Regions from separate parts of the Shigella dysenteriae genome, predicted to be linked through region 3. Evidence: riboswitches for the same ligand, from Rfam matches in the RefSeq annotation. Region 3 holds a riboswitch; each other region holds the start of a gene.

Region 1 (6,052 bases), 2.3 Mb from region 3:
CGGGGAGAAATAATGATACACCCCGCGCAGCAGGCCATTTTCGCGGCTTAGTTGCCAGTTACGCGAAAAATAGGGGTCCACCAGCTTTTCGCCTTCCGTCGCCTTGATAAAGGCAAATTGTAAGCGGATACCGTTATCGCGCATTTTTGCCACCCGCTGCCAGTCGATCCGCTCCTGCCAGCGCGAAACATCTATTCCGTGAATGGTGTAACTGGCAGGAATACGAATAGCGAAAGATTTAACCGGGCGATAACCGTAGAAGTGGATGTAGTCTGTAATCTGAACTGCTGTCGAATAGAAAAAATTCACCGTCTGACGCGGATAAATTGCAACGATGGAAATTAGCCCAAGAGCGCATAATAGAGCGGTGAGTTTTTTTCGACTGGTAATTCTTAGCTGCATTGGTTTCATCCCTGAATGTCAGTGCCAAAGGCTGACAATAACCAAAGCAGCTATAGTACGGTGCTCACCACCAGGCGTGGAAGTGGTGAACCGGACCAATACCGTGACCAACTTCCAGCGTGTCGGCCTGGGCTAACGCCGATGAAAGCCAGCTTTTTGCCTCCTGTACGGTGTCAGCCCAGTTTGTATGGCGCGGGCGTAGTGCAGCCAACGCCGCAGAGAGTGTACAACCAGTGCCGTGGGTGTTTTTGGTCATAATGCGCGGTGCGGTAAACCGTTGTTCACCCTCGCGGGTAAACAGCCAGTCCGGGCTTTGCTCATCATCCAGATGACCACCTTTCATTAGCACTGCGCCACAGCCCATCGCCAACAGCGATCGCCCTTGTTCCAGCATTTCCTGTTCGGTGCGCACGTGTGGCGCGTCGAGCAAGGCGGCAGCTTCGGGCAAGTTTGGCGTTATTAATGAAACCTGTGGCAATAATCGACTGCGCAGCGTAGCAACCGCCGAAGGTGAAAGCAGCGGGTCGCCGCTTTTTGCCAGCATAACGGTGTCGAGTACCACGTTTTGGATCTGATAACGTTGCAACCGTTCTGCCACCGCTTCAACAATATCGGTTTCCGCCAACATACCGATTTTAGTGGTATCGATTCGCACATCGCTGAACACCGAATCGAGCTGGGCGGCGACAAAATCAGGCTCAATGCGATACACCGACTGTACGCCACGGGTATTTTGCGCCACCAGTGCAGTAATAACTGAGCAACCATAAGCGCCAAGTGCCGAGAAGGTTTTAAGATCGGCCTGAATCCCCGCACCACCACTCGGATCAGTACCGGCAATCGTGAGAGCGTTAATTCGTTTCATGCCTGCACCTCCTGCGTCAATTGCCAGAGCGCATCAAGGAAATGTGGAACAAAACTGCCTGGCCCCTCGCTTCTGGCGACTGCGCGCTCTCCGGCTTGTTTCATCCAGTGACAGGCAGATGCGACATTTTCCAGCATATCGCCTGGTAACGCACAGCAGGCAGCGACAACTGCCGATAATGCACAGCCAGTTCCTACCACTTTGGTCATTAACGGATCGCCACCGTGAATACCAATGATACGATGTCCATCGGTAACATAATCCATCACGCCAGTGACCACGACGATTGCGCCAGTTTCCCGTGCCAGTGTTTGTGCAGCGGGTATCGCGTTAGCTGCGGCGTCAGTGGTATCCACTCCCCGTCCGCCATTAGCAATGCCAGCTAATGCCATGATTTCCGAAGCATTACCACGTATCGCTGCCGGTTTAAAAGATAAAAGTTCATGACAAAAATGGCGGCGATAATCGAGCGCACCAACCGCTACTGGATCAAGCGTCCAGGGTGTTTGAGAGCTTTTTGCTTGCTCAACGGCAGCACGCATCGCCTGTGCGCGTGGCTGCGTCAGTGTGCCAACGTTAATCAACAAGGCACTGGCGATAGCCGCAAACTGACTGGCCTCTTCGGTTTCGATAACCATCGCTGGCGATGCACCGATCGCCAGCAAGGTATTGGCAGTAAAGGTTTGCACCACATCGTTGGTCATGCAGTGCACAAGAGGGGAATGTTGGTGAAAAAGGTGTAACGTGTGCGCAGATTGCGCGAAACTCAGCAGGTCGACTTGCATAGTTTGCTCCTGCCATAACGTGAAGAAGCAATGACCTGATGGTCTGTGACTTCCCTACGCTGGCATTATCCAGATCAGGTGATACGGGTATTTCTCAGCCTTCACGCAGAAGGGCACCCCGAGTCGTTTGGTTGCGATGATAAATCGCAGAGGAGGATGGTAATGTCCAGCGCACCCGTTGTAAACGAGGAAAAACGGCAGTTTTACAATCGCGTTAATAAATTATTTGATATATGAATCCAGCACCTTCAGAACGACATCCAGATCTTCTTCACGTTTTAGCTCATCCCCCTGGTGAACGATGTGTTCCGTCAGATGACCTTTAATCACTTCCCGCATCAGACCGTTTACCGCTCCACGGATAGCAGCAATCTGTTGTAAAACTGCAGCGCATTCGTGCGGCTCGTCGAGCATTTTCTTGAGCGCCACGACCTGGCCCTGGATCTTACTGGCACGTGCTTTCAGTTTCTGTTTATCACGGATTGTATGAGACATGGCAACACCTGGTTAACAAGAATATGAAAAATCATAGCACTATTAATCTACTGGGGGGTAGTATCAGGTACTGGGGGGGAGTAGAATCAGATTGCCGAATTAATACTAAGAATTATTATCATGACCGAATTTACAACTCTTCTTCAGCAAGGAAACGCCTGGTTCTTCATCCCCAGCGCCATCTTACTTGGTGCGCTTCATGGCCTGGAACCAGGGCACTCAAAAACGATGATGGCGGCGTTTATCATCGCCATCAAAGGCACCATTAAACAGGCGGTAATGCTCGGACTGGCAGCAACCATTTCGCATACCGCAGTGGTCTGGTTGATTGCCTTTGGCGGGATGGTGATCAGCAAGCGCTTTACTGCTCAATCAGCAGAACCGTGGCTCCAGCTGATTTCCGCAGTGATCATTATTGGCACCGCGTTCTGGATGTTCTGGCGTACCTGGCGCGGCGAACACAACTGGCTGGAGAATATGCACGAGCATGATCATGAACATCATCACCACGATCACGAAGATCACCACGACCATGGACATCATCACCATCACGAACATGGCGAGTATCAGGATGCCCATGCACGAGCCCATGCCAATGACATTAAACGACGCTTTGATGGTAGAGAGGTCACCAACTGGCAAATTTTGTTATTTGGCTTAACCGGTGGCCTTATCCCCTGCCCGGCAGCAATTACCGTGCTGTTGATATGCATTCAGTTGAAAGCCCTGACACTGGGCGCAACACTGGTCGTCAGTTTCAGCATTGGCCTGGCGTTAACGCTTGTCACCGTAGGCGTTGGCGCAGCAATCAGCGTTCAGCAGGTCGCAAAACGCTGGAGCGGATTTAACACTCTCGCTAAACGCGCCCCCTATTTTTCCAGTCTGTTGATTGGCTTAGTTGGTGTGTATATGGGCGTACATGGCTTCATGGGCATAATGCGATAACTCAATCCTTTAGGCTTGCATGTTATCTTCAGCCCAGGATGATTCTTAAATCAGCTATTTCCGCTGACTCTCTGCTCGATAAGGATGCTTTTAGGGCATCCTTTCATTTACACTTTTTACGAAATCATGGGATCACTAACAAAATATCGCTTGTCAGTTATATTGTATGGCAGGAAAGATATGCGACTGATATTACAGATCCCCAAAGTGGAGAGTTTATGACCATTAAAAATAAGATGTTGCTGGGTGTGCTTTTGCTGGTTACCAGTGCCGCCTGGGCCGCACCAGCCACCGCGGGTTCGACCAATACCTCGGGAATTTCTAAGTATGAGTTAAGTAGTTTCATTGCTGACTTTAAGCATTTCAAACCAGGTGATACCGTCCCAGAGATGTACCGAACCGATGAGTACAACATTAAGCAGTGGCAGTTACGTAACCTGCCCGCGCCGGATGCCGGGACGCACTGGACCTATATGGGTGGCGCGTACGTGTTGATCAGCGACACCGACGGTAAAATCATTAAAGCCTACGACGGTGAGATTTTTTATCATCGCTAAAAAAAGCCCCCTCATCATGAGGGGGAAATGCAGACACCTTGTTATTTTTTATTATTAGCCACTTGCTCGTCTTGCTTGTTATTAGTCGTATTTCACGTTGATTAGTGCGGTTGCCTCCAGTGCGCCAGATTTAACTTTTTTTTCATCATATACATAGTAACTGGCCATGATTGGTATATTAATAATGTTGCTATTTAATGAAACTCCTGGTTTATCTGTTTTCCATAATGATGTCGCCGCGCCCTGATCGCCGTTGGCCGAAATTTTAATGGCAGCCTCAGTCCCTTTTGGTGGTTCTGTTAGATCCAACACAAACCCTACACCATTATCTGTTTTACCACGCAAAATAGTATTACTTCCTTTAACTAAGTCACTGCTAGAAAGATATACAACCATATTCCGCGATGCTTGTTTTTTGTCGCCGAAAAGATTATCACATTTCAACGTAATTGTTCCTTCCTTACTGTTCGCCGCAATCTTTCCCTGATTTCTGAGCTGGAACAAGGCGATATCATCTACTTTTATAACTGTGTTTTCAGGCTTACAGGTCGTATTTTTAGGATAATAGGAAATACTTAACCCAAGCGTAAATGTATCCCCCGCCAGTTTGCTGGTGAGATAATTCACACACCAGTTAAACTTCAATGCCTTACAAATACCCAACCAAAAATCGATGGATGACGATGACTCACCGCCAATATTTGCAATCACGGTATCTGAAATAAACCAGGTAGATTTTCTTTCTCCAGTAAAATCAGGTGTGCCTCTGGCTATTTTAACCACATAGGGTAATACTGCCTGCGCATTGCTGGATTTCCCAATTGTGTCGCTGGTTTTACCTAAAGACTCTATTTTAACCTTTAATTTTTCGCCATTACCAAAAGGCCCAACTTCAACCCAATCACTTTGGATATTTTTATAAACTATTTTATCCGTGCTCGTATCACAAGATATCCCAGTAAACACGACACTTTTACTAAAGGAAGTTTCATTCGCTAAAATCTCCCCAACATTAATACCATCTGTAATATTTAATGATGCAGTAGTACGACACCCAGCCCAGGTAAAATTAGCCCACAATATAAATATTAGTAATATTCCATTTCTGAACATCATATTTCACCTCTCACCGACAGATATAATTTTTACTTTCATCAATCTCTTTACCGAAGGTGATTGTGCATGAAAGCCCTTGTTGCTTATCAATTGCCACATTAACCGCTGGCGGTATTTCATTGGTGCGAATAAATATCTGACTGCCCTGGCCGACAACACCAATGTTATGACCATGCATATCATTGACTTCATAACCAAACGTTAATGGCTGTCCATCGGATCTTAATGCTTTTATAAACCAGGGCTTGCACTGATCGGTATCAAAATTAACCAGTACAACCGCGCCGCGATAAGGTGCGGCAATTTTCCGGTTACCGCGCAATTCTGCTTCGCTATCGCTTTGCGACACATCCAGCATCAGGTGATTTTCCCGATAAGATGTCATTCCGTCGTATACCACCACTCCATTACGGTTTGTTGTGCGATATTTTTGCCCATTGACATAAGCATCTTTAATTCCTGGCGCATTCATCACAGCAAACGTTTCGGAAAGACGGTTCGCCAGATTAACGCCACCAGACCAGGCAACCAGTCCCCCTGAAACACTAGCTCCGACCTGTCGATAAGTACTCGACTGACTATAGCTGCCATTCACTGTTGCGGCCGGTGCGGTCCAGGTCAAATTGGCCCCAGCTGTCGTTTCATTTCCCTGATGTTGATGGCTCAAGTTGATACCATAGTTAAACTGATCGCGGTTCCCAACGGTTCCCGATAACCCGGTATTGTTTGAAGCAAAACCCTGATCATCAAAGGTCGTTGAGTTAGACATATATATTTGCCGCCGCGGCGTCGTAACGTCATCGCCCCAGTCAAAGGGAATCGATATAAAAATATTAAAGCGTTTCTCTTCGGCGTGGTTCTCGTCATACGCCTGGCTTGCCGCGAGG
Region 2 (6,052 bases), 560 kb from region 3:
GCCTCACCCGTTAACCGTTGTTGTAATGCTGTCAGTTGAATATCGGGATTCAACTGTGTCAGTCGCTGATGGCTGACCTGCGATTTCGGGCGATCGATATCTTCAGTGGTAAAGAGGATTTGTCGTTGCAGATTGCTTAAATGCACATCGTCGTCATCTGCCAGTACCAGCGTCCCGACGCCAGCGCCCGCCAGGTATAGCGCAGCAGGTGTACCCAGCCCGCCAAGACCGATAATCAGCACCTGGCTGTCGAGCAGTTTTTGCTGCCCGTCAAGAGCGATATCGTCGAGCAGGATTTGGCGGCTATAACGCATAAAGTCACGGTCATTCATCGCCAACTCCTGCAATTTCCAGCAACTGTGCCGTTGCCAAACGCCAGTCTGCGGCTTGAGTAATGGCGCTGACGACGGCGATACTGCCGACACCCGTTGCTATCACCGCAGGCGCGCGTGCCAGACTGATACCGCCAATCGCCACGGTGGGATAATCCGCCAGTCGCTCAACATGCCGTGCCAGCTGTTCCAGCCCCTGCGGTGCAGAAGGCATCTGTTTGGTTTGCGTCGGGAATACATGTCCCAGCGCGATATAAGAGGGGCGTGCTGCCAGCGCGACGTCGATTTCCATATCGTCATGTGTCGAAACGCCCAGCCGCAGGCCTGCCGCGCGGATGGCATTGAGATCGGTGGCTTGCAAATCTTCCTGCCCCAAATGGACGCCATACGCCTGATGCTTGATCGCCAGCCACCAGTAATCGTTGATAAACAATCGCGCGTTATAGCGGCGGCCCAGTGCAATTGCCGCCACGACATCGGCTTCCACCTCTTCATCGCGCCGATCTTTGATGCGTAGCTGGAGAGTACGTACGCCTGCATCCAACAGACGTTCGATCCAATGTACGCTGTCCACCACCGGGTACAGTCCTAAACGAAAAGGTACAGGAGGAAAATCAGGCTGATACATCACGCTTCCTCCTTACGCAGGTAGATTTCTCCGCCTCTGGCACGGAAGTTCTCCGACATATCCGCCATTCCCATTTCAATAGTTTGCGTGGCGGCGTAATCACGCACTTCCTGGCTGATTTTCATCGAGCAGAATTTCGGCCCACACATGGAGCAAAAATGGGCGACTTTACCTGACTCTTGCGGCAGGGTTTCATCGTGATAAGCGCGGGCGGTAAACGGGTCGAGGGCCAGATTAAACTGGTCTTCCCAGCGAAATTCGAAGCGGGCTTTCGACATGGCGTTATCGCGAATTTGCGCGCCCGGATGCCCTTTCGCCAGGTCAGCGGCGTGGGCGGCAATCTTATAGGTGATAAGCCCCTGCTTAACATCTTCTTTATTAGGCAGACCCAGATGCTCTTTTGGCGTTACGTAACAGAGCATCGCGCAGCCAAACCAGCCAATCATCGCCGCACCAATCCCCGACGTGAAGTGGTCATAGCCCGGCGCAATATCGGTAGTTAGCGGCCCCAGAGTGTAAAACGGCGCTTCGTGGCAGTGCTCTAACTCCTCGGTCATATTGCGGCGGATCATCTGCATCGGCACGTGGCCTGGGCCTTCAATCATCACCTGCACATCATATTCCCAGGCGATTTTTGTCAGTTCGCCCAGCGTATGCAGCTCGGCAAACTGCGCTTCATCGTTGGCGTCCTGAATAGAACCGGGGCGCAGACCGTCGCCCAGCGACAGCGAAACGTCATAAGCGGCACAGATTTCACAAATTTCGCGGAAGTGTTGATAGAGGAAATTTTCCTGATGATGGGAGAGGCACCATTTCGCCATAATCGAACCGCCGCGCGAGACGATACCGGTCAGGCGTTTCGCGGTCATCGGCACATAGCGCAGCAGCACCCCTGCATGGATAGTGAAGTAATCCACACCTTGCTCGGCCTGTTCCAGCAGCGTGTCGCGGAACGCTTCCCAGGTAAGATCTTCGGCGATCCCGTTAACCTTCTCCAGCGCCTGGTAGATCGGCACTGTACCGATCGGCACTGGGCTGTTACGCAAAATCCACTCGCGGGTTTCGTGAATATAGCGACCGGTGGAGAGATCCATCACCGTATCCGCTCCCCAGCGCGTGGACCATACCAGCTTTTCCACTTCTTCTTCGATGGAAGAGGTGACCGCTGAGTTGCCGATATTGGCGTTAACTTTTACCAGGAAGTTACGGCCAATAATCATCGGCTCCGATTCCGGATGATTAATGTTGGCCGGGATAATCGCACGTCCGGCAGCAACTTCATCACGGACAAATTCCGCAGTGATATTTTCTGGCAGACGTGCGCCAAAGCTCATTCCCGGATGCTGGTGGCGTAAAACTTCGCTACGGATGCGCTCGCGGCCCATATTCTCGCGGATGGCGATGAATTCCATTTCCGGTGTGATGATGCCCTGGCGGGCGTAGTGCAGTTGGGTGACGCGGCGTCCTGTTTTGGCGCGTTTTGGCGTTAATAAGCCGCTAAAACGTAGCTCGTCGAGGCCATCATCTGCCAGCCGCGCTTTAGTGTAATCGGAACTGCGCACGGTAAGTTCTTCGGTATCGCCGCGCGCATCGATCCACGGCTGGCGTAGTTTTGCCAGCCCTTGCTGCACGTTAATGGCGATCTGCGGATCGCCATACGGGCCGGAGGTGTCGTAGACCGGAATCGCTTCGTTTTCTTCGTACTGCGGCTGTTCTTTGCTACCGCCAATTAGCGTCGGGCTAAGCTGGATCTCACGCATCGGCACGCGCACGCCGGGTTGTGTGCCAGTGATATAAATGCGTTTTGAGTTGGGAAAGGCGGTGCCTTCCAGGGTGTCGATAAAATGTTGGGCCTGGGCGCGTTGTTCGCGACGGGTCAGTTTTGTTGCAGACATAGCTCATTCCAAAAAGTTAAGGACGTGGCTTGTCAGACGACGGATGAAGCAAGAGACGATCGCCGCAAAGGCGATGCGATAGCAGATTAACTCTTGTTCCCTTCGCAGGTATTAGCCTGATCAGGTTCCGCGGATCCCGAATAAACGGTCTCAGCCAGTTAAGGCACTCCGACAAGAAATTAGCCCCACAAACGGGGCGTTGAATGTAAATTACGCGTTAACAGCGCAGAACTCAAGCAGGATGTTTGACGCGGGCGGCGTCAAGCACCAGCAGAATCAGCTTATCTTCCAGCACAAAGCGCGCTTCCAGCGCCTCGCCGATGTCAGATAAAACCTGTTGAAACTCAAGGTAATTATCATGATCGATAGCGGTTTCCAGGCTGGAATCGTAGTAATCCATAATCTGTTGGGTATTGGCTTCGAGTTGCGGCCAAATCTTCGCGGCGCGCGCGAGTTGCCCGTTGCCTTCCAGCTTATGAAGAATGCGCTCATAAATACTGAAATGTCCGGCAGACAAGTAATCGACCAGGCTCTGACAAAAATCATCAAGGGCTTTTTCGTTTAGCCTCATGTACGATTCTTTGCCAGGCTTAATGCCAACCAGATTGTAGTAAGCCACGAGCAGATGCTTACGTACATGTAGCCAGCGATCAACCAGTTTGTTACTTCCTCTGACGCGCTCCGTCAGGTTATCGAGCTGGTTAAGCATGATTGACTCCGCAAGTTTGTATTCAAAAACTGCTCAGTGAAAAATGTAAAAACCATGTTAAACATGCCAGTGATGCAAAGGTAGTGCAAGAGCTATGGATCGTATAATTGAAAAATTAGATCACGGCTGGTGGGTCGTCAGCCATGAACAAAAATTATGGTTGCCGAAGGGAGAATTGCCATATGGCGAAGCGGCAAATTTCGATCTTGTGGGTCAGCGCGCACTACAAATCGGCGAATGGCAGGGGGAACCTGTTTGGTTAATACAACAGCAGCGGCGTCACGATATGGGGTCGGTACGTCAGGTCATTGATCTCGATGTTGGGCTGTTTCAACTGGCCGGACGTGGCGTGCAACTGGCGGAGTTTTACCGATCGCATAAATACTGTGGTTACTGCGGGCATGAAATGTATCCAAGCAAAACCGAATGGGCGATGCTGTGCAGCCATTGCCGTGAGCGTTACTACCCGCAAATCGCCCCCTGCATTATTGTTGCCATCCGTCGCGATGATTCGATCCTCCTCGCCCAGCATACCCGCCATCGTAACGGTGTCCATACGGTACTTGCCGGATTCGTCGAAGTGGGCGAAACCCTCGAGCAGGCGGTCGCGCGGGAAGTGATGGAAGAGAGCGGCATCAAAGTTAAAAACTTGCGTTATGTGACTTCCCAGCCGTGGCCGTTTCCTCAGTCTTTAATGACCGCGTTTATGGCGGAATATGACAGCGGCGACATCGTGATCGACCCGAAAGAATTGCTCGAGGCGAACTGGTATCGCTATGACGATTTGCCGTTACTCCCGCCGCCCGGCACCGTGGCGCGCCGTCTGATAGAAGATACGGTGGCGATGTGTCGGGCAGAGTACGAGTGATGATACACTGACCGCCTGACGCACTAAGGAACAGCCAAAATGACCGAACTTAAAAACGATCGTTATCTGCGGGCGCTGCTGCGCCAGCCCGTTGATGTCACTCCAGTATGGATGATGCGCCAGGCGGGTCGCTATCTACCGGAATATAAAGCCACGCGCGCCCAGGCGGGCGATTTTATGTCGCTGTGCAAAAACGCCGAGCTGGCGTGTGAAGTGACCTTGCAACCGCTGCGTCGCTACCCGCTGGATGCGGCGATCCTCTTTTCCGATATCCTCACCGTCCCGGACGCGATGGGGTTAGGGCTCTATTTTGAAGCCGGAGAAGGTCCGCGTTTTACCTCGCCAGTCACCTGCAAAGCTGACGTCGATAAACTGCCAATTCCGGACCCGGAAGATGAACTGGGGTACGTGATGAACGCGGTGCGTACCATTCGTCGCGAACTGAAAGGCGAAGTGCCGCTGATTGGTTTTTCCGGCAGCCCGTGGACGCTGGCGACCTACATGGTGGAAGGCGGCAGCAGCAAAGCCTTCACCGTGATCAAAAAAATGATGTATGCCGATCCGCAGGCGCTGCACGCTCTACTCGATAAACTGGCGAAAAGCGTCACTTTGTATCTGAATGCGCAGATTAAAGCCGGTGCTCAGGCTGTGATGATTTTCGACACCTGGGGCGGCGTGCTTACCGGGCGCGATTATCAACAGTTCTCGCTTTATTACATGCATAAAATTGTTGATGGTTTACTGCGTGAAAACGACGGTCGCCGCGTACCGGTCACGCTGTTTACCAAAGGCGGCGGACAGTGGCTGGAAGCCATGGCAGAAACCGGTTGCGATGCGCTGGGCCTCGACTGGACAACGGACATCGCCGATGCGCGCCGCCGTGTGGGCAATAAAGTCGCGTTGCAGGGTAATATGGATCCGTCGATGCTGTACGCGCCGCCTGCCCGCATTGAAGAAGAAGTAGCGACTATACTTGCAGGTTTCGGTCACGGCGAAGGTCATGTCTTTAACCTTGGTCACGGCATTCATCAGGATGTGCCGCCAGAACATGCTGGCGTGTTCGTGGAGGCAGTGCATCGACTGTCTGAACAGTATCACCGCTAAGGAGCGATTATGGATCTCGCGTCATTACGCGCTCAACAAATCGAACTGGCTTCTTCTGTGATCCGCGAGGATCGACTCGATAAGGATCCGCCGGATCTGATCGCCGGAGCCGATGTCGGGTTTGAGCAGGGCGGAGAAGTGACGCGAGCGGCGATGGTGCTGCTGAAATACCCCTCGCTTGAGCTGGTGGAGTATAAAGTGGCCCGCATCGCTACCACCATGCCTTACATTCCAGGTTTTCTTTCCTTCCGCGAATATCCTGCGCTCCTGGCAGCGTGGGAGATGCTGTCACAAAAACCGGATTTAGTGTTTGTCGATGGTCATGGGATCTCGCATCCTCGCCGTCTTGGCGTCGCCAGCCATTTTGGTTTGCTGGTGGATGTGCCGACCATTGGCGTAGCGAAAAAACGACTATGCGGTAAATTCGAACCGCTCTCCAGCGAACCGGGCGCGCTGGCCCCACTGATGGATAAAGGCGAGCAGCTGGCCTGGGTCTGGCGCAGCAAAGCGCGCTGT
Region 3 (6,052 bases):
GCTGCTGGCAGCTCGTGCTCACCAGCGTCAACATCTCCTGACGTAACGCCGGATCGAGCGCAGAGAACGGTTCATCGAGCAATAAAATCGGCTGCTCGCGTACCAGACAACGCGCTAACGCCACGCGCTGTCGCTGACCGCCGGAAAGCTCGCCAGGTAACCGCGCCATTAAATTATCAATCCCCATCTGACGGGCAATCGCGTGCATTTTCTCCTGCTGTGCCGCGTTCAGTTTCAATCCCGGATTTAGCCCCAGCCCGATGTTCTGCGCAACCGTCAGGTGGCTGAACAGGTTGTTCTCCTGAAACAGCATCGACACCGGACGGCGTGACGGCGGCGTCGTGGTGTGATCAACGCCGTCGATAGTCAGCGAACCGCTGGCTGGCGTCAGAAAACCGGCGATCAAATTCAGCAGGGTACTTTTACCCGCGCCGCTTGGCCCGAGGATCGCCACCTGCTCGCCGCGTTCTACTGTTAAGCTAAAACGCATCGGCAAATGGTGGTAAAGCCAGGTGATATCAGTCAGTTTTAACATTTCGCCCCGGTAGTTTTTCAATCACGGTAAACAGCAGAAAACAGAGTAGTAGCAGAATTAACGCGGTGACCGCGCCGTCCTGGCTGCGATAGGAGCCAATTTGCTGGTAGAGATAAAACGGTAGGGTGCGGAAATCATCGTTACCGAACAACGCCACCACGCCAAAATCACCAATCGACAGCACGCAGGCAAAAGCCAGCGCCTGCGCCAGCGGGCGTTTCAGGGCGCGCAGCTCCACCACTTTTAAGCGTGACCAGCCTTCAATCCCCAGCGACTGACATAACATGCTGTAGCGGGCGGTGATATCGCGCATCGGGTTTTCCAGCACTTTCAGGGCGTAGGGGATCGCCATTAACGCATTGGTGAAAATCACAATGCCGTCAGCAGATTGCGGCAGGCCAATGGTGCTGTTGAGCAGTAAAAAGAAGCCCGTTGCCAGCACAATCCCCGGCATAGCGAGGATCAACATGCCGCTCATCTCCAGCGCCTGGCCCGCCAGCATTTTTTGCCGCGCCCGAAGTTCGCGACTGCTCCATAGCAGCATCATGGTCAGCACTACGCACAATACACCTGCCGCCAGCGCAATACGCAACGAGGTCCACAGCGCCTGCCACAGCACCGGTTGTGCCAGCACTTCCGGCAACTGGCGATTTACCCCATCGACGATCACCGCCAGCAACGGTGGCAGCAACAGCAGCAGCGCCAGCACTATTAACACCGTGTCGCAAATGCGGCTATGCAGACGATCGTCCGGGTCGCGCCAGCCTTGCAGCAGCGTGGTGCCGGGCGCAATGGCCTTACTTAGTCGCTGACTCAACAGCACCAGCCCAAGGCAACACATCATCTGGATCAGCGCCAGCATCGCCGCGCGGGCAGGATCGTAGTCGTAACTCAGCGCCTGATAAATAGCCAGCTCGATAGTGGTCGCCTGCGGACCGCCGCCCAGCGACAGTACGGTGGCGAAGCTGGCGAAACAGAGCATAAAGATAAGCGCAGCAACTGGCGGGATTTGTCGCCGTAACCACGGCCATTCGACGAAACGAAAGAAGTGCCAGCCACGCATCCCAAGCTGGGCGGCAAGTTGACGTTGTTCGCCGGGAATGTTTTCCAGTGCCTGAAGTAATAAACGGCTCGCCATCGGCAGATTAAAAAACACATGGGCCAGCAAAATGCCTTGCAGGCCGTAGGGCGAAAAGGTCCACTCCAGACCGAGCGATTGGCAGAGCGATGCCAGCCAGCCCTGGCGACCATAGACGCTAAGAATGCCGAAAACGGCGACCAGCACCGGGAGGATCAAGGTCATTGCGCACAGACGCAACAGCGCCAGCCGACCCGGAAAGCGCCTGCGATAGAGTGCGCGGGCGAGGAATATCGCGGGTACGACAGAGAGCAGCGCCGAGAGAAACGCCTGCCAGAAGGAGAAGCGCACCACATGCCACAGGTAGCTGTCCCGCCAGACTGCCGACCAGTCACCCTGCGGCGCGTTCCACCACAGGGCGAGAAACGCCGCCAGCGCAACCGCTACCACCAGCGTGGCGGCGCTTACACCTGGAATTAACCAGCCGGGAATTAACGGCTGACGGCGCGTTGCCATTCGCTAATCCATGCCTGACGTTGTGCCGCCACTTCGGCTGGCGTGAACTCCAGCGTGGTTGCGGGTTTGGTCAATTTTTCAAAACCGGCAGGCAGCGTGACGTTTGCCACCGGATACATCCAGTTGCCGGTTGGGATCGCATTCTGGAAAGCCGGAGAAACCATAAACTGGAGGAATTTTTGCGCCAGCTCCGGCTGCTTGCTGGCAGCGGTGCGAGCGGCGACTTCCACTTGCAGATAGTGACCTTCGTTGAAGTTCGCGGCGGCGTAGTTATCTTTCTTCTCTTCGAGAATGTGATAAGCCGGAGAGGTGGTGTAACTCAGTACCAGATCGCTTTCACCTTTTAAAAACAGGCCGTAGGCTTCGCTCCAGCCTTTGGTGACGGTGACGGTTTTCTTCGCCAGTTTCTGCCAGGCTTGTGGGGCGTCATCGCCATAGACTTTTTGCATCCATAGCAACAGACCCAGCCCCGGTGTACTGGTGCGCGGATCCTGATAAATCACCCGCCAGTTTTGATCGCTCTCAACCAGTTCTTTCAGGCTTTGTGGCGGGTTTTTCAGTTTGTTCTTGTCATAAACGAAGGCGAAGTAGCCATAATCAAACGGTACGAAAGTGTCATTATTCCAGCCGCCGGGAACGTTAACGGCATCCGCTGCCACACCGCTTTTGGCAAACAGTCCGGTTTTACTGGCGGCGTCTAACAGGTTGTTATCCAGCCCCAGCACCACATCGGCTTTACTGTTTTTGCCTTCCATCCGTAGACGGTTGAGAAGCGAAACGCCATCTTCCAGCGCCACCAGTTTCAGTTCGCAATTACAGTCGGCTTCAAAGGCTTTTTTAACCACCGGACCAGGCCCCCAGTCGGCGGCGAAGGAATCGTAGGTATAAACAGTCAGAACGGGTTTAGCGAAAACGGGCGCTGTGCACAGCAACAGCAGGGGAAGACATTTTTTTAACACTTTGCACCTCAAAAAAGAGTGGCAAAGGACTTGAGAAGGAGCCTCAAATCCCTTCGCCGGCGTTATCCGGATCAGGTTCGACGGGTATTTTCTCAGCGCACGCGTCCGCGTGGCACCCCGTTGAGAACGGCGTTAGTGTAGTGATTTTGTTATCAACCAGCAATCCATAGAGAAGGCGTATTAAAAAAGCCAATATTCGTTCAGCTATCAAGAGCGTATTTGCATAGCTGGAGAGCGTTGATCCGAAAGAATCCCTTAGCTACAGTCAGAATAGGTAACGTAACCGTTTATTGCGTGAATGAGCGATTTTTGACAGTATTCTTATTCAGGACGCTTATTCTGAGTTTTTTACTCAGAGTGGAGCTATCAGCATGAAAGTAAGAAACCCAGAACAGATTAGTATCCCTGCTAGTAATACCACTAAAGATCCAGGCCTTACTAATTCTCAGATTATCAGGATAGTTAACTTGGTCCAAAAGACCGAGAATATGAATATCTTTGAAGAGCTATGGGAGACGTTACGCAATCTCTTTCGGTCAGATAAACATTCTCAGACTGCGGCAAGGCAAATTCTGAAGGATGCATTTTATTTCCAGAATAGTGATGACTACTCAAAATACTTTACCGGGGCTGTCGACGGGAAGGCGCGTGATCAGTTAACTCACTGGCTGATAAAATTTAATGAACTCAAAGAACACGCAAGAGATCCGGAAAATATGGCCGCGAAGGCCTCACTCTCGCCAAAAGATACGTTATGCGTCAGTTTTTTTATTGGCGATGAGGCGATATTTACTCTGAAGTTGCAGCTGAAAGAGAACACCAGGACCGGGTGCATTGACCTGAGTAATGCTTACTTTAACGGTGTTGTCATTTGTGGTATTGACTGTCTCGAGGTTGACATGAGCAATGCTGAAACGAACAATAGCAGATGGTATGACTGACCTGCGCGAGGTTAACCTGAAAAAGATGATCTTTCCGGCCAGAACAAGGCTAGACTGCGCCGTTATTGATTAACTCAGAATATGAAAGAGGGGCTGGAATGCCCCTTCTTTAATCTTATTTGCGACGCTAATCAGACGATGCATAAAACAGAGAAAATATAAAAGTAATGTATTTTATCATTCCGTCTGAATATAAAAAATGCGCTCATGACCGCCAAAAGGCGCAAGCTACTCTGGATCCGGCGGCGCAAACCACGCTGATTTAAAATCGAACCAGCCGAGGGTGTTCATGCGTAGGCCGCGCATACTGCGTTGCCCCTGAATGATCAGCCAGTGGTGGATAAGTGGCACCATTGCTTTACTGGCGACCAGTTGCTGGCACCAGTTCGCCAGATTCATCTCGCCATTGCGCCAGCGGGCGGCGTCGGCTTGCCAGTCGATCGGAATACAGTGTTGGAGCAGCGGCACCTCGCACAGGTGCGCGAACAGCGAAAAATCCAGCGGTAGCGTAAAGTTGGCGCTGTTAAGCCAGATATCGCTCTCGATCTCTCCTTCATGCCACTGATCGTAGCTGATCTCTTTGATTTCCAGTGTGACCTGGTGGCTTGCCAGAATCTGCTGCATGATCCCGGCAATCACCCGATGCTCACTGTGATCCTGATAAAAGGTCAGGGTGAGGCTTTCCAGACCAGCCGGTTTTTCGCTCTTTATGGTGCGGGCATGATGCCAACGGGGGAGCAGTCCATAAGCCGGGAACCACAGTTGCTGGTACTGTTCCTCAGCGAAATAGACCAGATTAGTTGGAGAAAGCACATAGCTTACCCAGTCCCTGACTTGCTGATTCGCCCCGCGATGGGTGCGGCTATCGAACAGTAAATAGTAGCAACCTTCCTCCAGGCGGCTTTCAATCTCTTTTTCCTCGCCCTGTGGACCTTTTAGCATCAGACCTCCGGCTGGCTCGTCGGCAATTTCCGGCAGAACCCAGACGTTAACTTCGTCGATTAATGCCCGGTAACCGAAGAAGTCATCGAATGCCTGAATTTTCAGTTGATTGGTGCTGTTGCGGATCACCGCATACGGACCGGTGCCGATGGGATGGCTGGCAAAGTTACTGAGGGTTTCCCATTCGCGCGGCAGGATCATCGCCGGAACTTGTCCCAGCAGTAACGGCAACCAGCGATCCGGCTGCGTGAGGTGGATATCCAGCGTCCAGGGCGTCGGCGACACAATGTCAGCAATATGCGAATAGAGCGGCAGCGTATTGATTCGTTTTAAAGAGGCGATCACGTCGTCCATTTCCAGTTCACGACCATGATGAAAATGGACTCCTGGACGCAAAAAGAAACGCCAGTGAAGCGGTGATATTTGCTGCCAGTGGTGGGCGATGTCTGCTTCCAGTTCCCCATTTTCCTCATTTATGCGCGTTAGCGAACTGAAGATTTGCCGGGCGATATGGGTTTCGGAACGGCGCAATGCGCTGCCAGGTAGCAGGTTACGCAACGGACGATAGTAGAGCACGCGCAGGATGTGCCGCCCCTGGCGGAAGCTGCGGCCCAGATGAGAAACCAGCATTTGCCTCACAGTCGCTTTGTCGCCAACTAACTGCACTAGTTGGTCGATACGCTCCTGCTCCAGCAGGTCTTCCGCCCGCTGTTGCTGAAGCGCCAGCCCGGTATAGAGGAATGTCAGACGCGAGCGTTTACCACGCCCGACTTCCGCTTCCCACGTCAGCCAGCCGCGATCCTGCATGGTGTTGAGCAGGGTGCGCATATGACGACGCGAGCAGCTCAATAACGCTGCCAGTTCGTTGAGCGTTGTGTCCTGCGATTTACCCTCGCAGCATTGCCACAGGCGGATGAACTGTTGTTGCAGACGAGCAGATGGCATAAAAGGGGAACTCCTGCGCAAAAGACAGCAATTTTATTTTCCCTATATTAAGTCAATAATTCCTAACGATGAAGCAAGGAGGTGCCCCATGCGTCAGTTTTATCAGCACTATTTTACCGCGACAGCGAAGTTGTGC

Evidence for each region. Region 3 has a riboswitch for thiamine pyrophosphate ahead of thiB (thiamine ABC transporter substrate binding subunit). Riboswitches for the same ligand answer to the same signal wherever they lie in the genome.
Region 1: another riboswitch for thiamine pyrophosphate. It lies ahead of thiM (hydroxyethylthiazole kinase); the one in region 3 lies ahead of thiB (thiamine ABC transporter substrate binding subunit).
Region 2: another riboswitch for thiamine pyrophosphate. It lies ahead of thiC (phosphomethylpyrimidine synthase ThiC); the one in region 3 lies ahead of thiB (thiamine ABC transporter substrate binding subunit).

What each region holds. Positions count from the first base shown of each region.
Region 1 is NZ_CP055055.1:3,004,164-3,010,215, forward strand. Features, by position in the region: gene HUZ68_RS14515 (glycoside hydrolase family 25 protein) at 1-402, opposite strand, end outside; gene thiD (bifunctional hydroxymethylpyrimidine kinase/phosphomethylpyrimidine kinase) at 467-1,267, opposite strand; gene thiM (hydroxyethylthiazole kinase) at 1,264-2,052, opposite strand; TPP riboswitch at 2,087-2,183, opposite strand; gene rcnR (Ni(II)/Co(II)-binding transcriptional repressor RcnR) at 2,275-2,547, opposite strand; gene rcnA (nickel/cobalt efflux protein RcnA) at 2,668-3,492, shown strand; gene rcnB (Ni(II)/Co(II) efflux transporter accessory subunit RcnB) at 3,711-4,049, shown strand; gene HUZ68_RS14545 (fimbrial protein) at 4,131-5,165, opposite strand; gene HUZ68_RS14550 (fimbrial biogenesis outer membrane usher protein) at 5,176-6,052, opposite strand, start outside.
Region 2 is NZ_CP055055.1:122,126-128,177, forward strand. Features, by position in the region: gene thiF (thiazole biosynthesis adenylyltransferase ThiF) at 1-332, opposite strand, end outside; gene thiE (thiamine phosphate synthase) at 325-960, opposite strand; gene thiC (phosphomethylpyrimidine synthase ThiC) at 960-2,855, opposite strand; TPP riboswitch at 2,936-3,036, opposite strand; gene rsd (sigma D regulator) at 3,088-3,564, opposite strand; gene nudC (NAD(+) diphosphatase) at 3,659-4,432, shown strand; gene hemE (uroporphyrinogen decarboxylase) at 4,472-5,536, shown strand; gene nfi (deoxyribonuclease V) at 5,546-6,052, shown strand, end outside.
Region 3 is NZ_CP055055.1:678,765-684,816, forward strand. Features, by position in the region: gene thiQ (thiamine ABC transporter ATP-binding protein ThiQ) at 1-535, opposite strand, end outside; gene thiP (thiamine/thiamine pyrophosphate ABC transporter permease ThiP) at 519-2,129, opposite strand; gene thiB (thiamine ABC transporter substrate binding subunit) at 2,105-3,088, opposite strand; TPP riboswitch at 3,119-3,218, opposite strand; gene espY2 (T3SS effector EspY2) at 3,460-4,029, shown strand; gene sgrR (DNA-binding transcriptional regulator SgrR) at 4,258-5,916, opposite strand; gene sgrT (glucose uptake inhibitor SgrT) at 6,005-6,052, shown strand, end outside.